2 linked regions of the Streptomyces collinus Tu 365 genome follow. The protein of the gene in region 1 interacts with the protein of each later gene in a pairwise test. Links are inferred from orthologs where the notes say so. Each region holds a gene or a part of one and is shown in the gene's direction. Other genes may lie near its edges.

Region 1 (8,053 bases):
GCAGGTAGCCCGGCGTGCCGAAAGCCTCGCCCGGGACGACCGCGACCTCGGCCTCCTCCAGGATCAGCGCGGCCAGCTCGACGGTGTCCTGCGGGCGCTTGCCGCGGATCTCCTTGCCGAGCAGGCCCTTGACCGACGGGTAGGCGTAGAAGGCGCCCTCGGGCTCGGGGCAGAGCACGCCGTCGATCTCGTTGAGCATCCGCACGATGGTCCTGCGGCGGCGGTCGAAGGCCTCGCGCATCCTCGCCACGGCGTCCAGGTCGCCGGAGACGGCGGCCAGCGCGGCCACCTGGGCCACGTTCGAGACGTTCGAGGTGGCGTGCGACTGGAGGTTGGTCGCGGCCTTGACGACGTCCTTCGGGCCGATGACCCAGCCCACGCGCCAGCCGGTCATGGCGTACGTCTTCGCGACGCCGTTGACCACGATGCACTTGTCCCGCAGCTCGGGCAGGAGCGCGGGCAGGGACACGGAGACCGCGTCGCCGTAGACGAGGTGCTCGTAGATCTCGTCGGTCAGCACCCACAGGCCGTGCTCGACGGCCCAGCGGCCGATCGCCTCGGTCTCGGCCTCGGAGTAGACCGCGCCGGTCGGGTTGGACGGGGAGACGAAGAGGACGACCTTCGTCTTCTCCGTGCGGGCGGCCTCCAGCTGCTCGACCGAGACCCGGTAGCCGGTCGTCTCGTCGGCGACGACCTCCACCGGGACACCGCCGGCCAGCCGGATCGACTCCGGGTACGTCGTCCAGTACGGGGCCGGGACGATGACCTCGTCGCCCGGGTCGAGGATCGCGGCGAACGCCTCGTAGATGGCCTGCTTGCCGCCGTTGGTCACCAGGATCTGCGAGACGTCGGGCTCCCAGCCGGAGTCGCGCAGCGTCTTCGCGGCGATCGCGGCCTTCAGCTCGGGCAGGCCGCCGGCCGGCGTGTACCGGTGGTACTTCGGGTTCTTGCAGGCCTCGACGGCCGCCTCGACGATGTAGTCCGGGGTCGGGAAGTCGGGCTCGCCGGCGCCGAAGCCGATCACCGGACGCCCGGCGGCCTTCAGGGCCTTGGCCTTGGCGTCCACGGCGAGGGTGGCGGACTCGGAGATCGCGCCGACTCGGGCGGAGACCCGGCGCTCGGTGGGAGGGGTTGCAGCGCTCATGGGGTCCATCGTTCCAGACCGGAAATGCCCCCGGCACACGGGTTTCACGGACTGAACAGCAAGGGGTCGAGGCGTGAACAGGGGTACGAATCGCGCCCGCGGCCAGGACGATCTTCGGCCGGGGCGTCCTGGGCGGGCACTTTCTGTTCGACGCAAGCCCGCCGACCACGTACACTCTCACCTCGTTGGCCTTCAGCGGCCGTTCCGGGGCCGGTGCACACCGAGCACCCGGTCGGATGCGGTACGTTGGGGGACACCAAAGGGTCGTAGCTCAATTGGTAGAGCACCGGTCTCCAAAACCGGCGGTTGGGGGTTCAAGTCCCTCCGGCCCTGCTACACACACCGCCAGGATGTGTGCGCTTGTACGTACAGCAATGCACCGCCGTGCGGCTCAGAAACCGGGCGCGGCACGGCCACGACCCGGGATCAGGTGAGGACGAATGACGGACGCCGTGGGCTCCATCGACACGCCTGACGCCGATGAGGTGCCCGAGTCCAAGAAGAAGGCCCGCAAGGGCGGCAAGCGCGCCAAGAAGGGCCCGCTGAAGCGTCTCGCCATCTTCTACCGCCAGATCGTCGCGGAGCTCCGCAAGGTCGTCTGGCCGACTCGCAACCAGCTGACGTCGTACACCACAGTGGTGATCTTCTTCGTTGCCATCATGATCGCCTTGGTGACCGTGATTGACTATGGGCTCAACCACGCGGCCAAGTACGTCTTCGGCTGAGCCAAGAGCGAAGGGCGCCGTGGTACCGGCGCCCGTTTTCGCATGTTCCACCCCTATGTATCCAGGAAGAAGCAGCCATCGTGTCTGACCCGAACCTGAACGACGCCATCGAGCCTCGCGGGAATGCCGCCGAGTCGGTGGACGACGAGCTCGACATCGTCGAAGGCGCGGACGAGCAGGACGAGTTCGAGGCTGCCGAGGCCGAACTGGGGGAGCCGGCCGAGGAGGCCGCGCTGCACGTCGAGGACGAGGACGCCGAAGAGGCCGAGGACGTCGACGCCGCTGACGAGAGCGACGAGCTCGCCGCCGGCGACGAGACGGCCGAGGCCGTCACGGAGGAGCCCGCGGAGCCCGTCGACCCGATCGAGGCCCTGCGTCAGGAGCTGCGCCTCCTGCCCGGCGAGTGGTACGTCATCCACACCTACGCCGGCTACGAGAACCGCGTGAAGACCAACCTGGAGCAGCGCGCCGTCTCGCTGAACGTCGAGGACTACATCTTCCAGGCCGAGGTGCCGCAGGAAGAGGTCGTCCAGATCAAGAACGGCGACCGCAAGACGATCAAGCAGAACAAGCTGCCGGGTTACGTCCTGGTCCGCATGGACCTGACCAACGAGTCGTGGGGCGTCGTCCGCAACACCCCGGGTGTGACCGGCTTCGTCGGCAACGCCTACGACCCGTACCCGCTGACCCTGGACGAGATCGTCAAGATGCTCGCCCCGGAGGCCGAGGAGAAGGCCGCCCGCGAGGCCGCCGAGGCCGAGGGCAAGCCCGCCCCGCAGCGCAAGGTCGAGGTCCAGGTGCTGGACTTCGAGGTCGGCGACTCGGTCACCGTCACCGACGGCCCGTTCGCCACGCTGCAGGCGACCATCAACGAGATCAACCCCGACTCGAAGAAGGTCAAGGGCCTGGTGGAGATCTTCGGGCGTGAGACGCCGGTCGAGCTCTCCTTCGACCAGATCCAGAAGAACTAGTTCTTTTCTGGACCTCTTGCTTCCGTGCAGGTCAGACAGGCTGCTTCAGCCCGTCTGACCTGCACGGTTTTTGGCCGCGCATCTATACCCGTTATCGTTGTGCGGTATGCCTGCGTCCGGGTGGTCCCCGGATGCCGGCAGGACCCGAATCGAAAGGACCCGGAGAGCTATGCCTCCCAAGAAGAAGAAGGTCACGGGGCTCATCAAGCTCCAGATCAACGCCGGTGCGGCGAACCCCGCCCCGCCGGTCGGCCCCGCGCTCGGTCAGCACGGCGTCAACATCATGGAGTTCTGCAAGGCCTACAACGCCGCGACCGAGTCGCAGCGTGGCTGGGTCATCCCGGTGGAGATCACGGTCTACGAGGACCGCTCCTTCACCTTCGTCACCAAGACGCCGCCGGCCGCGAAGATGATCCTCAAGGCCGCGGGTGTCGAGAAGGGCTCCGGCGAGCCGCACAAGACCAAGGTCGCCAAGATCACCGAGGCCCAGGTCCGCGAGATCGCCGAGACCAAGATGCCCGACCTCAACGCGAACGACCTGGACGCCGCGTCGAAGATCATCGCCGGCACCGCCCGCTCCATGGGCATCACGGTCGAGGGCTGACCCCACCCCCAGTAGTCCATGCGGCCGTAGCCGGTCGCACGTGGCAGGGCCTGCTCGGCCCGGATACCACGACTCCTTTCAGAACACACAGGAGCAAGTTGTGAGCAAGCGCAGCAAGGCTCTCCGCGCTGCGGACGCCAAGATCGACCGGGAGAAGCTGTACGCCCCGCTCGAGGCCGTCCGTCTCGCCAAGGAGACCTCCACGACCAAGTTCGACGGCACCGTCGAGGTCGCCTTCCGCCTGGGTGTCGACCCGCGCAAGGCCGACCAGATGGTCCGTGGCACCGTGAACCTGCCGCACGGCACCGGCAAGACTGCCCGGGTCCTGGTCTTCGCGACCGGTGACCGTGCTGCGGCCGCGGAGGCCGCGGGCGCCGACATCGTCGGCTCCGACGAACTGATCGACGAGGTGGCGAAGGGCCGTCTGGACTTCGACGCCGTCGTCGCCACCCCGGACCTCATGGGCAAGGTCGGCCGCCTCGGCCGCGTCCTCGGCCCGCGTGGTCTGATGCCGAACCCGAAGACCGGCACCGTCACCCCCGACGTGGCCAAGGCCGTCACGGACATCAAGGGCGGCAAGATCGAGTTCCGCGTCGACAAGCACTCGAACCTGCACTTCATCATCGGCAAGGCGTCCTTCGACGACGACAAGCTGGTGGAGAACTACGGCGCCGCGCTGGAGGAGATCCTCCGTCTGAAGCCGTCCGCCGCCAAGGGTCGCTACATCAAGAAGGCCGCCATCACCACCACGATGGGCCCCGGCATTCCGGTCGACCCCAACCGCACCCGCAACCTCCTCGTCGAGGAGGACCCGGCCGCCGTCTGAGCCCCCGGCTCCACCGGCAGCCGCGTCAGCGACGCGTGAGCGAGGGCGGGCCCCGCACCTGGAACCTTCCGGGTGCGGGGCCCGTCCTTTCTGTGTGCGACCTTTCGCACGACTGTCATTGGCCTGGCCCAGCGTGCAGGCACAGGACTCTCGCATAGGGGTGGGACGACATGAACAGCAGGACCGTACGCCGGGTGAGCCTTTCCGTCGCGGTGGTGGCCGCGCTGACGGGACTGGCCGCCTGCGGCTCGGACAAGGGCGACAAGGCCGTCGGCAAGACCGTCACGGACATGAGCCCGCTCGCCGCCCTGCGCTCCGCCGAGCAGTCCACCGACAAGGCCGAGTCCGCCAAGGTCCGCTCCAGCACCTCCCTCGGCGACACCATGTCGATGACCGCCGACGGCGCCCTCGCCTGGGGCGGCGGTCTCAAGGGCAACCTCACCATCACGTACACCGGCGGCAAGATGGCCGACGCCATGCGCCAGGCCGGCTCCACGTCGATGCAGGCCCGCTACCTGCCGGACGCCTACTACGCGAAGATGAGCGACAAGTTCGCCCAGCAGTTCGGCAAGCACTGGATCAGGTACGCCTACGACGACCTCGCCAAGTTCGGCGGCGGCTCCGGCGCGTACATCAAGGACCAGATGCAGAACACCACGCCGAACCAGTCGGTGAAGCTGCTGCTGGCCTCGGGCGACGTGAAGAAGGTCGGCAAGGAGAAGGTCTCCGGCACGGACGCCACGCACTACGCGGGCACGGTCCAGGTCGCCGACCTCGCCGGCAAGAACAGCAACCTCACCGCCGAGCAGCTGGCCGGCCTGAAGAAGCAGCTCAGCCAGGCGGGCGTCACCACCGAGACCGTCGACATCTGGGTCAACGACCAGAGCCTGCTGGTCAAGAAGATCGAGAAGGCGACCACCGCGAACGGCGTCATGACCAGCACGGCCTACTACACCGACTACGGCGTGAAGGTCTCCGCCGAGGCGCCCCCGGCCGGCGACACCAAGGACTTCAAGGACCTCATGAAGTCCGGCGGCGTCACGGGCGGCACCGGCTCCGGCACCGTCTCCTGACCCGCCGCGCGCCGGCCGCGGGCCGGCGCGCGTGCCCGCGGGGCGGCCCGTCCGGGCGCCCCGCGGGACGGCCGCGGCGGCGCCCCCGGAGCCCGATTTGCTCGACGGCGCCCCGGTCCCGTACTCTCCTACCGAAGCCAAAGACCGCTGGTCGTTGCCGTGCGCTCCCCCGAGGGTGCGGTGGCCGAAGGATCCGCTGAAGAGTGGACGACCCGCGCAGGTGACTGTGGAAGAACTCCCGGAGTACACGCCCTGAGTGTGTGCGGCCGGTCGAGTCCGCCCCGAGCGCCTGCGCCGGGGCGTTTCGTTTTCCCCAGTCCTCCTTCGGGTCCGCGCGGTCCGAATCACCCGGAAGGAGGCCGAGGCTCTATGGCGAGGCCCGACAAGGCTGCCGCGGTTGCGGAGCTGACGGACAAGTTCCGCAGCTCCAACGCCGCCGTGCTGACCGAGTACCGCGGTCTCACCGTGGCGCAGCTCAAGACGCTGCGCCGGTCGCTCGGTGAGAACGCCCAGTACGCCGTGGTGAAGAACACGCTGACCAAGATTGCGGCCAACGAGGCCGGGATCACGCTGGACGACCAGCTCTTCGCTGGTCCGACGGCCGTCGCCTTCGTCACCGGTGACCCGGTGGAGTCGGCGAAGGGTCTCCGTGACTTCGCCAAGGACAACCCGAATCTCATCATCAAGGGCGGTGTCCTTGACGGCAAGGCGCTGTCCGCCGATGAGATCAAGAAGCTTGCGGACCTCGAGTCCCGCGAGGTTCTGCTCTCCAAGCTGGCCGGTGCGTTCAAGGGCAAGCAGTCCCAGGCTGCCTCTGTCTTCCAGGCGCTCCCGTCGAAGCTCGTCCGCACCGTGGACGCGCTTCGGGCCAAGCAGGACGAGCAGGGCGGTGCCGAGTAACTCGGCTCGCTTTCTGACTCTGGCCGCCTGACGCGGCGAGGGTCGCAGCGGGCCGACGTACGCCCGCCACACCCAGTACATCCGGCACCCGCCGAATTAGTGGAAGGATCGCCCATCATGGCGAAGCTCAGCCAGGAAGACCTGCTCGCGCAGTTCGAGGAGATGACCCTCATCGAGCTCTCCGAGTTCGTGAAGGCCTTCGAGGAGAAGTTCGACGTCACCGCCGCCGCCGCCGCGCCGGTCGTCGTGGCCGGTGGCGCCGGTGCCGGTGCCGCCGAGGCCGAGGAGGAGAAGGACGAGTTCGACGTCATCCTCACCGGTGCCGGCGACAAGAAGATCCAGGTCATCAAGGTCGTGCGTGAGCTGACCTCCCTGGGTCTGAAGGAGGCCAAGGACCTCGTGGACGGCGCCCCGAAGCCCGTTCTCGAGAAGGTCGCCAAGGACGCCGCCGAGAAGGCCGCCGAGTCCCTCAAGGGCGCCGGCGCCTCCGTCGAGGTCAAGTAAGACCTTCCGGGGTTCCTCGAACCTCAGCACGCTGATTGCGGCCTCCTGAGGCTGTAACGCGAACGCACCGAAGAGCGATCATCCATCCGGGTGGTCGCTCTTCGGCGTATCCGGAGGTCGGCTTCGGTTGCCTTGCACTCGTGACGGCGAGGGGTATGGTGATCTTCGTTGTGTCTCCGGCCAGTCTCGTTTGGGCAGGGGGGCCTTGACGAACCGCACGCAGCGCGCAATTCTCAGGACGCGTCGTCACAAGGATCCGTATCCGAGGCATGGATCGACGGCGAAGAGGGCAGTATGAACGTGCGTTGAGGGCAAGCATGCCGAGGGCGTTGACGAGGGCGTTGAGCACTACGAGGGTCTACAAAAACCCGCGCTGGACATCAGTGTGCCAAGTGGCTACACTGACCCTTTGCGCTGCCTGTTAGTTGTCCCCTGCCCGTCACCAGGGGTCTGCCCTCACTCGAGCACCGTAGACCGAATCTCCTCTGACCTGGGGTTTCCGTCTCCGTGCACGTCGAGGGACCGGCACGCGCGTAGTGAGTCCGAGCCCTCGGAAGGACCCCCTCTTGGCCGCCTCGCGCAACGCCTCGACCGCGAATACGAACAACGGCGCCAGCACCGCCCCGCTGCGCATCTCCTTTGCAAAGATCAAGGAGCCTCTCGAGGTTCCGAACCTGCTCGCGCTGCAGACCGAGAGCTTTGACTGGCTGCTCGGCAACACCGCCTGGCAGAGTCGGGTCGAGGAGGCTCTTGAGAACGGTCAGGACGTCCCCACCAAGTCCGGTCTGGAGGAGATCTTCGAGGAGATCTCCCCGATCGAGGACTTCTCCGGGTCGATGTCCCTGACCTTCCGGGACCACCGCTTCGAGCCGCCGAAGAACTCCATCGACGAGTGCAAGGACCGCGACTTCACGTACGCCGCCCCGCTCTTCGTCACCGCCGAGTTCACCAACAACGAGACCGGTGAGATCAAGTCCCAGACGGTCTTCATGGGCGACTTCCCGCTCATGACGAACAAGGGCACCTTCGTCATCAACGGCACCGAGCGTGTCGTGGTGTCTCAGCTGGTCCGTTCCCCCGGTGTCTACTTCGATTCCTCGATCGACAAGACGTCCGACAAGGACATCTTCTCCGCCAAGATCATCCCGTCCCGGGGTGCCTGGCTGGAGATGGAGATCGACAAGCGTGACATGGTCGGTGTCCGCATCGACCGCAAGCGCAAGCAGTCGGTCACCGTGCTGCTGAAGGCGCTCGGCTGGACGACCGAGCAGATCCTCGAGGAGTTCGGCGACTACGAGTCGATGCG
Region 2 (9,341 bases), 2.5 Mb from region 1 along the record:
GCCGGAGCCGGGCAGGGCCTCGGGGACGGGGGTCACCCGGGTCCACAGCAGGACACCGTCGGGCAGCGGGTCGCCGGAGGCGACACCGTGCAGGAAGGCGGGGGCCTGGTCGGCCGCGCGCGCCGGGAGGGTGGCGGCGAGCGGGCCGGCCAGCACAGCCGTCGCCGCCGCGGCCTTGACGACCGTACGGCGGCGAGGGGAGAGGGAGTTGAGGGCCTGGTGGGCCTCGGAAGATCTGTATCGACTGGTCACGACCGATCAGGTTACTGATCGGTATGCGCGAGAGTAGGCGAACTTCGGAAGTTCGCCCACTCTTCACACCGGGCTCGTCACCGAGCGGGGTCAGCCCTTGAGGGCCGCGTCCACCACCCGGTCGAAGTCGGCCACCGACATGGGCGGGTTGCCCTGGCTGTCGGCGGTCAGCTTCTTGCCGTCCATCACGAAGCTCGGGGTGCCGCTCACCCCGTCCTTGTTGTCGTCGAAGGTCTTCGACATGGCCATCGCCCAGGCGTCGTAGGTGCCCTTCTTGACCGCGTCCTGGAACTTGGCGTTGCCCTTGAGCGCGGGGACGGTGTCGGCGACCTTGACGAGGTAGCTGTCGTCCTTGAACTTGTCGGCCTGCTCGTCCGGGTGCCACTTGGCGGAGTACAGCGCCGTCTTGTACTCGAGGAACGCCTCGGGGCTGACGTCGAGCGCCGCGCCGAGGGCGCTCAGCGCGTTCTTGGAGCCCTCGCCGTTGTCGTGGTTGTCGATGAAGGTGGCACCGATATACTGGATCTTGAACTTGCCGTCGTCCAGGTCCTTCTTCACCGTCGAGTCGACCGTCTGCTCGAACTGGGCGCACACCGGGCAGCGCGGGTCCTCGTAGACCTTCAGGGTCTTCTTGGCGCTGTCCTTGCCGAGGACGACGGTGGTGCCCTTCGTGCCCGTGGTGTTGGCCGGGGCGACGACGGAGGCGTCCTTCAGGCCGTCCCAGTGGCCGGGCTTGTTCATCTGCACGACCGCGTAGCCGATGCCGCCGGCCGCGGCCAGCACGGCCACGACCGAACCGGCCACGATCAGCTGCCGCCTCGCCTTGTCGCGCTTGGCCTGCCGCTCGCGCTCCTGGCGCAGCCGCTCCCGGGCCGCCGTCTTCGCCGACTGGGTGTTCCGCTTGCTCATGGTGGTGATCTCCAGATGGGACGCGCACATGCCGTACGCGGGATACGTGTGGGGGACTTGTCGTGCTCAGCCGAGAGCCGAGAAGCACGGCGGTCCACGCCGTCCCAGGGAGTGCACCAGGAGCCGGTCGAGGGCGGTGGCCGGCCGGGGCGAGGGGTTCGGCAGCCGGCGGACCGGCGAGAGCCGCACGGACCGGGCGGCCGCCACCGCGAGCGACAGCGGCCGGAAGGTGGTGGCGGTGACCGCGCGCAGCAGCTGTACCAGGGCGCGCTCGCCCCGGCGCAGCCAGGCGGCGGCCAGCAGGCCCACGCCCACGTGCGCGGCGAGCAGCAGCCAGGCGGCGGCCGGCTCGGCGTGCGCGAGCAGTTCGTCCGGGCCGCCGTGGCCGCCGGTGACCTGGGCCAGCGGGGCGCCGACGGCACCGCCCTGGCACAGCACGTCGAAGCCGAAGGCGCGCAGCGGTCCGGCGACCGGACCGCCCGCCCTGCCGTAGCAGGCGTGCTGGCCGGTGGTGAACACGGTGTCGGCGGCCAGCTCCAGCGGGACCAGCAGCGCCGCGATGCGGCCGAAACCGCGCTCGCGGCCCGCCAGCGCGTACGCGGTCAGGAACACCCCGGCGGCGACCGCGGCCACGGTCGCCACCGGCAGCGGGGCCCGCGACAGCAGGACGTGCGACGCGGTGCTGAGCGTCACGGCCACGGCCGTGAACAGCGCCGCGCGCACGGCTCTGAGGTGGGTCCCGGATATGTCCATAGCGAGAGAAGAGTCTGTCACGTGCGCGGGTAAGGGACCCCTAAAGGGTGCCTGTGAAAGGGCGGAGGTTACAGCCCCGGGATCCGGCCGTTGCGGAACAGGTCGACGAAGATCTGGTGGTCGGCACGCGCGCGTGCGCCGTAGCGGTGCGCGAAGTCCACCAGCAGGGGACCGAAGCCCTCCTCGTCGGCGGCGAGGGCCGCGTCGATGGCCCGCTCGGTGGAGAACGGCACCAGCGACTCGCCGGAGGTGTCGTCCGCCGCCGCGTGCATCGTGGCCGTGGCCCGGCCCAGGTCGGCGACGACGGCCGCGATCTCCTCCGGGTCGTCGATGTCGTTCCAGTCCAGGTCGACGGCGTACGGCGAGACCTCGGCGACCAGCTGGCCCGCGCCGTCCAGCTCGGTCCACCCCAGCCACGGGTCGGCGTGCGCCTGGAGGGCGCGCTGGGAGATCACCGTGCGGTGCCCCTCGTGCTGGAAGTACCCGGCGATCGCCGGGTCCGTGATGTGCCGGGAGACGGCCGGGGTCTGGGCCTGCTTGATGTAGATCACGACATCGTTCTCCAGGGCGTCGCTGGAGCCCTCCAGGAGGATGTTGTACGAGGGCAGGCCGGCCGACCCGATGCCGATGCCCCGGCGGCCCACGACGTCCTTCACCCGGTAGGAGTCGGGGCGGGCCAGCGAGGCGTCCGGGAGCGTCTCCAGGTAGCCGTCGAAGGCGGCCAGCACCTTGTAGCGGGTCGCCGCGTCCAGCTCGATGGAGCCGCCGCCCGGGGCGAAGCGGCGCTCGAAGTCGCGGATCTCGGTCATCGAGTCCAGCAGCTCGAAGCGGGTCAGCGAGCGGGCGGCGCGCAGGGCGCCCAGCAGCGGGCCGTCGGCCGTGTCCAGGGTGAACGGCGGGACCTCGTCGCTCTTGGCGCCCGTGGCGAGGGCGTGGATCCGCTCGCGGTAGGCGGCCGCGTAGATCGTCACCAGCTCGGTGATCTGCTCGTCACTGAGCGCCTTCGCGTAGCCGATCAGCGCGACGGAGGCCGAGAAGCGCTTGAGGTCCCAGGTGAAGGGGCCGACGTAGGCCTCGTCGAAGTCGTTGACGTTGAAGACCAGGCGCCCGTTGGAGTCCATGTAGGTGCCGAAGTTCTCGGCGTGCAGGTCGCCGTGGATCCACACGCGCGAGGTGCGGTCGTCCAGGTAGGGCCCGCCGCGCTTCTCGGCGTCGACGTCGTGGTAGAAGAGCGCGGCCGTCCCCCGGTAGAACGCGAAGGCCGAGGCGGCCATCTTCCGGAACTTCACCCGGAACGCGGCCGGGTCGGCGGCGAGGAGCCGGCCGAAGGCGGTGTCGAAGACGGCGAGGATCTCCTCGCCGCGCTGCTCGTCGTTGAGCTGGGGGACCGACATCGCGGGGTGCCTCCTGGTACAGGACGGGTGGTGCATGAACGTAGGTGTACGGGTACGACAGCGCTTCCGCCGTCTCCAACGGGCGACGCCACGCGGGAGTGCCCGGTTCCCGCATGAAGGTACGGGGACGAGGCCCGCGTGTGTCAGTGCCGGGGCATAGACTTCGACGCTGTCCCCCAGACTGTCCGCAGTCGGTCCGCAGCCGGTCGGAAGATCGTCGCCGCCCGTTTTCCTTGGAGGCCGAAACCGTGTCGAAGCCGCCCTTCACGCACCTGCACGTCCACACCCAGTACTCGCTGCTGGACGGTGCCGCGCGGCTCAAGGACATGTTCGAGGCCTGCAACGAGATGGGCATGACGCACATCGCCATGTCCGACCACGGCAACCTCCACGGGGCGTACGACTTCTTCCACAGCGCGAAGAAGGCCGGAGTCACCCCGATCATCGGGATCGAGGCGTACGTCGCCCCCGAGTCCCGGCGCAACAAGCGCAAGATCCTCTGGGGCCAGCCCCACCAGAAGCGGGACGACATCTCCGGTTCCGGCGGTTACACCCACAAGACGATGTGGGCGGTGAACCGTACCGGACTGCACAACCTCTTCCGGCTCTCCTCCGACGCCTACGCCGAGGGCTGGCTGCAGAAGTGGCCCCGGATGGACAAGGAGACCATCTCCCAGTGGTCCGAGGGCATCGTCGCCTCCACCGGCTGTCCCTCCGGCGAGGTGCAGACCCGGCTCCGCCTCGGCCACTTCGACGAGGCCCTCAAGGCGGCCGCCGACTACCAGGACATCTTCGGCAAGGACCGGTACTTCCTGGAGCTGATGGACCACGGCATCGAGATCGAGCGCCGGGTCCGCGACGGCTTGCTGGAGATCGGCAGGAAGCTCGGCATCCCGCCGCTGGTCACCAACGACTCGCACTACACGTACGCGCACGAGGCGGGCGCCCACGACGCCCTGCTGTGCATCCAGACCGGCAAGAACCTCTCCGACCCGGACCGCTTCAAGTTCGACGGCACCGGCTACTACCTGAAGTCCACGGACGAGATGTACGCCATCGACTCCTCGGACGCCTGGCAGGAGGGCTGCGCCAACACGCTCCTGGTGGCCGAGATGGTCGACACCACCGGCATGTTCGAGGCCAAGAACCTCATGCCGAAGTTCGACATCCCCGACGGCTACACCGAGGTGACCTGGTTCAAGGAGGAGGTCCGCCGCGGCATGGAGCGCCGCTTCCCGGGCGGCATCCCCGAGGACCGGCAGAAGCAGGCCGACTACGAGATGGACGTCATCATCCAGATGGGGTTCCCGGGTTACTTCCTCGTGGTCGCCGACTTCATCATGTGGGCCAAGAACAACGGCATCGCGGTCGGCCCCGGCCGAGGCTCCGCGGCCGGCTCGATCGTCGCCTACGCCATGGGCATCACCGACCTGGACCCGATCCCGCACGGCCTGATCTTCGAGCGCTTCCTCAACCCCGAGCGCGTCTCCATGCCCGATGTCGACATCGACTTCGACGAGCGCCGGCGCGTCGAGGTGATCCGCTACGTGACCGAGAAGTACGGCGCCGACAAGGTCGCCATGATCGGCACCTACGGCAAGATCAAGGCCAAGAACGCGATCAAGGACTCCGCGCGCGTCCTGGGCTACCCGTACGCCATGGGCGACCGGCTCACCAAGGCGATGCCCGCCGACGTCCTCGGCAAGGGCATCGACCTCAACGGCATCACCGACCCCTCGCACCCGCGCTACGGCGAGGCGGGCGAGATCCGCGGGATGTACGAGAACGAGCCGGACGTGAAGAAGGTCATCGACACCGCCAAGGGCGTGGAGGGCCTGGTCCGCCAGATGGGCGTGCACGCCGCCGGCGTGATCATGTCCAGCGAGACCATCACCGAGCACGTCCCGGTCTGGGTCAGGCACACCGACGGCGTGACCATCACCCAGTGGGACTATCCGAGCTGCGAGTCGCTCGGCCTGCTGAAGATGGACTTCCTGGGCCTGCGCAACCTCACGATCATGGACGACGCGGTCAAGATGGTGAAGGCCAACAAGGGCCTCGACATCGACCTGCTGTCCCTGCCGCTCGACGACCCCAAGACCTTCGAGCTCCTCCAGCGCGGCGACACCCTCGGCGTCTTCCAGTTCGACGGCGGCCCCATGCGCTCGCTGCTGCGGCTGATGAAGCCCGACAACTTCGAGGACATCTCCGCCGTCTCCGCGCTCTACCGTCCGGGCCCGATGGGCATGGACTCGCACACCAACTACGCGCTGCGCAAGAACAAGCTCCAGGAGATCACCCCGATCCACAAGGAGCTGGCGGAGCCCCTGGAAGAGGTCCTCGCCGTCACCTACGGCCTGATCGTCTACCAGGAGCAGGTGCAGAAGGCCGCCCAGATCATCGCGGGCTACTCGCTCGGCGAGGCCGACATCCTGCGCCGCGTGATGGGCAAGAAGAAGCCCGAGGAACTGGCGAAGAACTTCGTGCTCTTCCAGGCGGGCGCGCGCAAGAAGGGATACAGCGACGAGGCCATCCAGGCCCTGTGGGACGTGCTGGTCCCGTTCGCCGGCTACGCGTTCAACAAGGCGCACTCCGCCGCGTACGGCCTGGTCTCCTACTGGACCGCCTACCTCAAGGCGAACTACCCCGCCGAGTACATGGCCGCCCTGCTGACCTCCGTCAAGGACGACAAGGACAAGTCCGCGGTCTACCTCAACGAGTGCCGCCGCATGGGCATCAAGGTGCTCCCGCCGAACGTGAACGAGTCCGAGTCCAACTTCGCCGCCCAGGGCGACGACGTGATCCTCTTCGGCCTCTCCGCCGTGCGCAACGTCGGCACCAACGTCGTCGAGTCGATCATCAAGTGCCGCAAGGCCAAGGGGAAGTACGCCTCCTTCCCCGACTACCTCGACAAGGTCGACGCCGTCGTCTGCAACAAGCGCACCACGGAATCACTGATCAAGGCCGGCGCCTTCGACGAGATGGGCCACACCCGCAAGGGACTCACCGCCCAGTACGAGCCGATGATCGACAACGTCGTCGCGGTCAAGCGCAAGGAGGCCGAGGGGCAGTTCGACCTCTTCGGCGGCATGGGCGAGGACACCGGCAGCGAGCCCGGCTTCGGACTCGACGTGGAGTTCACCACGGACGAGTGGGACAAGACCTATCTGCTCGCCCAGGAGCGGGAGATGCTCGGTCTCTACGTCTCCGACCACCCGCTCTTCGGCCTGGAGCACGTCCTCGCCGACAAGGCCGACGCGGGCATCTCCCAGCTCACCGGCGGCGAGCACGCCGACGGCGCGGTCGTCACCATCGGCGGCATCATCTCCGGTCTCCAGCGCAAGATGACCAAGCAGGGCAACGCCTGGGCGATCGCGACCGTCGAGGACCTCGCCGGCTCCATCGAGTGCATGTTCTTCCCGGCGACCTACCAGCTCATCTCCACCCAACTCGTCGAGGACGCGGTGGTGTTCGTCAAGGGCCGCCTCGACAAGCGGGAGGACGTGCCGCGGCTCGTCGCCATGGAGCTCATGGTCCCCGACCTCTCCAACGCCGGCACCAACGCGCCCGTGATCCTCACCATCCCGGCCACCCGGGTCACCCCGCCCATGGTCAGCCGCCTCGGCGAGATCCTCAGCCACCACAAGGGCGACAGCGAGGTCCGCATCAAGCTCCAGGGCCCCCGCAAGACCACCGTGCTCCGCCTCGACCGGCACCGCGTCAAGCCCGACCCGGCACTGTTCGGCGACCTGAAGGTGCTGCTCGGCCCGTCCTGCCTGGCCGGCTGAGCCGATGCGGCGAGAAGGGGCGCACCCGGCAGGGATGCGCCCCTTCTGCGTGCCCGGGCGGCAACTGCCCGGTGCGCGGAGCTCCTTGGCGGAGCCCTCTTTAGTTGTGGCCGAAGCTCTTCTGCTTCTTACGAGCAACATCCGACGGGCTGCCCGGCACGTGCGCCATCGAGGACTCGTGGTCCTCCGCCGGTCGCTGCGCGCGCTCCTGGCCGTGCTCGCTCTGCGGAGCGCGGTTCTGGGGGCCGGACTGCTTGCGGTTCTTGTTCTTGGCCATGGTGATCTGCCTCCTGAAGGGGATCTAGGGGCCAGGGCCGGCTTCAGATTCACATATGCCGACAACGCGCGCATGTCGGATAATTACCGTGTGTGACAGGGGTGGTGGGCGCGCGGGAGCCGCAAACGCCACGCCGAAGATCGAGTTCGGGCCGTTAACCCCCGCGGGGTCGGGCAGACTCGAAGGAAGTCCGAAGCAAAACCTCCCGGGAAGAGGGTGAGTCGCGTGGACCGCTGCATCGTCCTGGTGGACGCCGGATATCTGCTGGGTGCCGCCGCCAGCCTCCTCGCCGGCGAGCCCTCCCGGTCCCGCATCACCGTCGACCACGCGGCGCTGATCCAGGGGCTGCGCGAGCGCGCGGAGGCCGAGACCGAGCGCCCGCTGCTGCGCATCTACTGGTTCGACGGCGCCCCCGACCGGGTCCCCCAGCCGGAGCATCGCCGGCTGCGTGTCATGCCCCGCGTCACCGTCCGCCTCGGCGCCCTCACCCGCAGCGACGGACGCTGGGCGCAGAAGGGCGTGGACGCCGCCATGCACGCCGAGCTGACCGAACTGGCCCGCAACCGCGCCTGCTCGGACGTCGTCCTCGTCACCGGCGACGGCGACCTGCTGCCCGGCATGATGGCCGCCAAGGAACACGGCGTCGCCGTCCACCTGTGGGCCGTGCAGGCCGCCGACGGTGACTACAACCAGTCCGAGGACCTGGTCGCCGAGGCCGACGAGCGGCGCGTGCTGGACCGGGCCTGGATCACCCAGGCGGTCCGCGCCAAGGAGCTGACCGGCGTCTGCGCCCCGCAGCCGGCGCCCCGGCCCGAGATCGCCGCGATCCTCTCCGCCCCCCTGCCCGAGTCCGCCCCGGCACCCGCGGGCGACCACCCCGCCGAGGAGGGCGGCCACGCCCCGGCCGCCGGGCGGGAGAACGGCGTCCAGGAGCGGGTCCCCGCCGCCAAGGGCGTCCCCACCCCCAAGGACCTCGCCGCGCTGCGCGCCCCCGGGGCGCCGCAGGCCGCCGCGCAGCACCCGACCACCGCGACCCTGCGCTGGTCCTCCGACAAAGGCTGGGTGGACCGGCCGGGCACCGTCGCCGAACCGCCCGAGATCGCCTCGATGCCCACACTGGCCCAGCTGACCACCGCCGAGCAGCGGTGGGCCGACCGGGAGGAGGACATCACCACCGTCGGCGGCGACCCCTACGAGGTGGGACAGGTCTTCGCCCGCCGGTGGACGGCCCGGCTCGGCGACCAGACCCATGTGCAGCGGCTGTCCACGATGTACCCGCGCATCCCGCACCGCATCGACGGCGAGCTGCTGCGGTACGCGGCCCGCTTCGGGCTGCTCGCCCACAAGGACGACCAGATCGACGAGCACGACCGTTACGCCATCCGGGCGGGCTTCTGGCGTGAGGTCGACGTGCCGGCGGCCGCGGAACAGCACGCGCCCGCCGCCGACTGAGATCCGCGTGGCCGCCCCCAAAGGCGAGTAAAGGGCGCGGACCCCGTAGTCTCGTCCCTTGTGAGTACGCGCGCGGCACCGGCACTTCGGCATGACGAGGTCCTACGCGTGCGCGGGCTCGGCAAGACCTATCCGCCCGTGAAGGGCCGGCGCGGGGTGCCTGCCACGCCCGAGGTGCGGGCCACCGACGCCGTGGACCTGGACGTACGGTCCGGGGAGATCTTCGGGCTGCTCGGCCCGAACGGCGCCGGCAAGTCCACCCTCGTCAGGCAGCTCACCGGCCTGCTGCGGCCGGACACCGGCAGTGTCGAGATCCTCGGGCACGACATCGTCCGGCACCCCGAGCGGGCCGCACGGCTCCTCGCCTACCTGGGGCAGGAGTCCTCCGCCCTGGACGAGCTGACCGTCGCCCTCGCCGCCGAGACCACCGGGCGCCTGCGCGGCCTGGACGTACGGCGGGCGCGGGCCGAGCGGGACGCCGTACTGGAGGAACTGGGGCTCACCCCGCTCGCCGGG

What was found.
Region 2: the proteins of rplL (region 1) and dnaE interact in binary tests that used the Escherichia coli proteins (3 or more experiments, as listed by UniProt). The link is inferred for Streptomyces collinus Tu 365 from one-to-one orthologs.

What each region holds. Positions count from the first base shown.
Region 1 is NC_021985.1:5,054,305-5,062,357, forward strand. What follows is about bases 5,274-8,053. They hold rplL (50S ribosomal protein L7/L12), read left to right. Parts: upstream 5,274-6,360; coding sequence 6,361-6,747; downstream 6,748-8,053. Other genes in these bases: B446_RS22085 (hypothetical protein), read left to right, coding at 5,274-5,343; rplJ (50S ribosomal protein L10), read left to right, coding at 5,713-6,243; rpoB (DNA-directed RNA polymerase subunit beta), read left to right, coding at 7,314-8,053. Outside these bases: B446_RS22055 (pyridoxal phosphate-dependent aminotransferase), read right to left, coding at 1-1,144; preprotein translocase subunit SecE, read left to right, coding at 1,585-1,869; transcription termination/antitermination protein NusG, read left to right, coding at 1,950-2,840; rplK (50S ribosomal protein L11), read left to right, coding at 3,010-3,444; rplA (50S ribosomal protein L1), read left to right, coding at 3,545-4,270; more of B446_RS22085, read left to right, coding at 4,441-5,273. UniProt on the Escherichia coli protein: The binding site for several of the GTPase factors involved in protein synthesis (IF-2, EF-Tu, EF-G and RF3). Is thus essential for accurate translation.
Region 2 is NC_021985.1:2,513,258-2,522,598, reverse strand. What follows is about bases 3,229-7,296. They hold dnaE (DNA polymerase III subunit alpha), read left to right. Parts: upstream 3,229-3,556; coding sequence 3,557-7,096; downstream 7,097-7,296. Other genes in these bases: B446_RS39610 (hypothetical protein), read right to left, coding at 7,197-7,296; B446_RS10780 (DUF2252 domain-containing protein), read right to left, coding at 3,229-3,308. In the rest of the region: B446_RS10795 (alkaline phosphatase D family protein), read right to left, coding at 1-252; B446_RS10790 (thioredoxin domain-containing protein), read right to left, coding at 343-1,161; B446_RS10785 (hypothetical protein), read right to left, coding at 1,228-1,914; more of B446_RS10780, read right to left, coding at 1,983-3,228; more of B446_RS39610, read right to left, coding at 7,297-7,373; B446_RS10770 (NYN domain-containing protein), read left to right, coding at 7,599-8,825; B446_RS10765 (ABC transporter ATP-binding protein), read left to right, coding at 8,886-9,341. UniProt on the Escherichia coli protein: DNA polymerase III is a complex, multichain enzyme responsible for most of the replicative synthesis in bacteria. This DNA polymerase also exhibits 3' to 5' exonuclease activity. The alpha chain is the DNA polymerase catalytic subunit.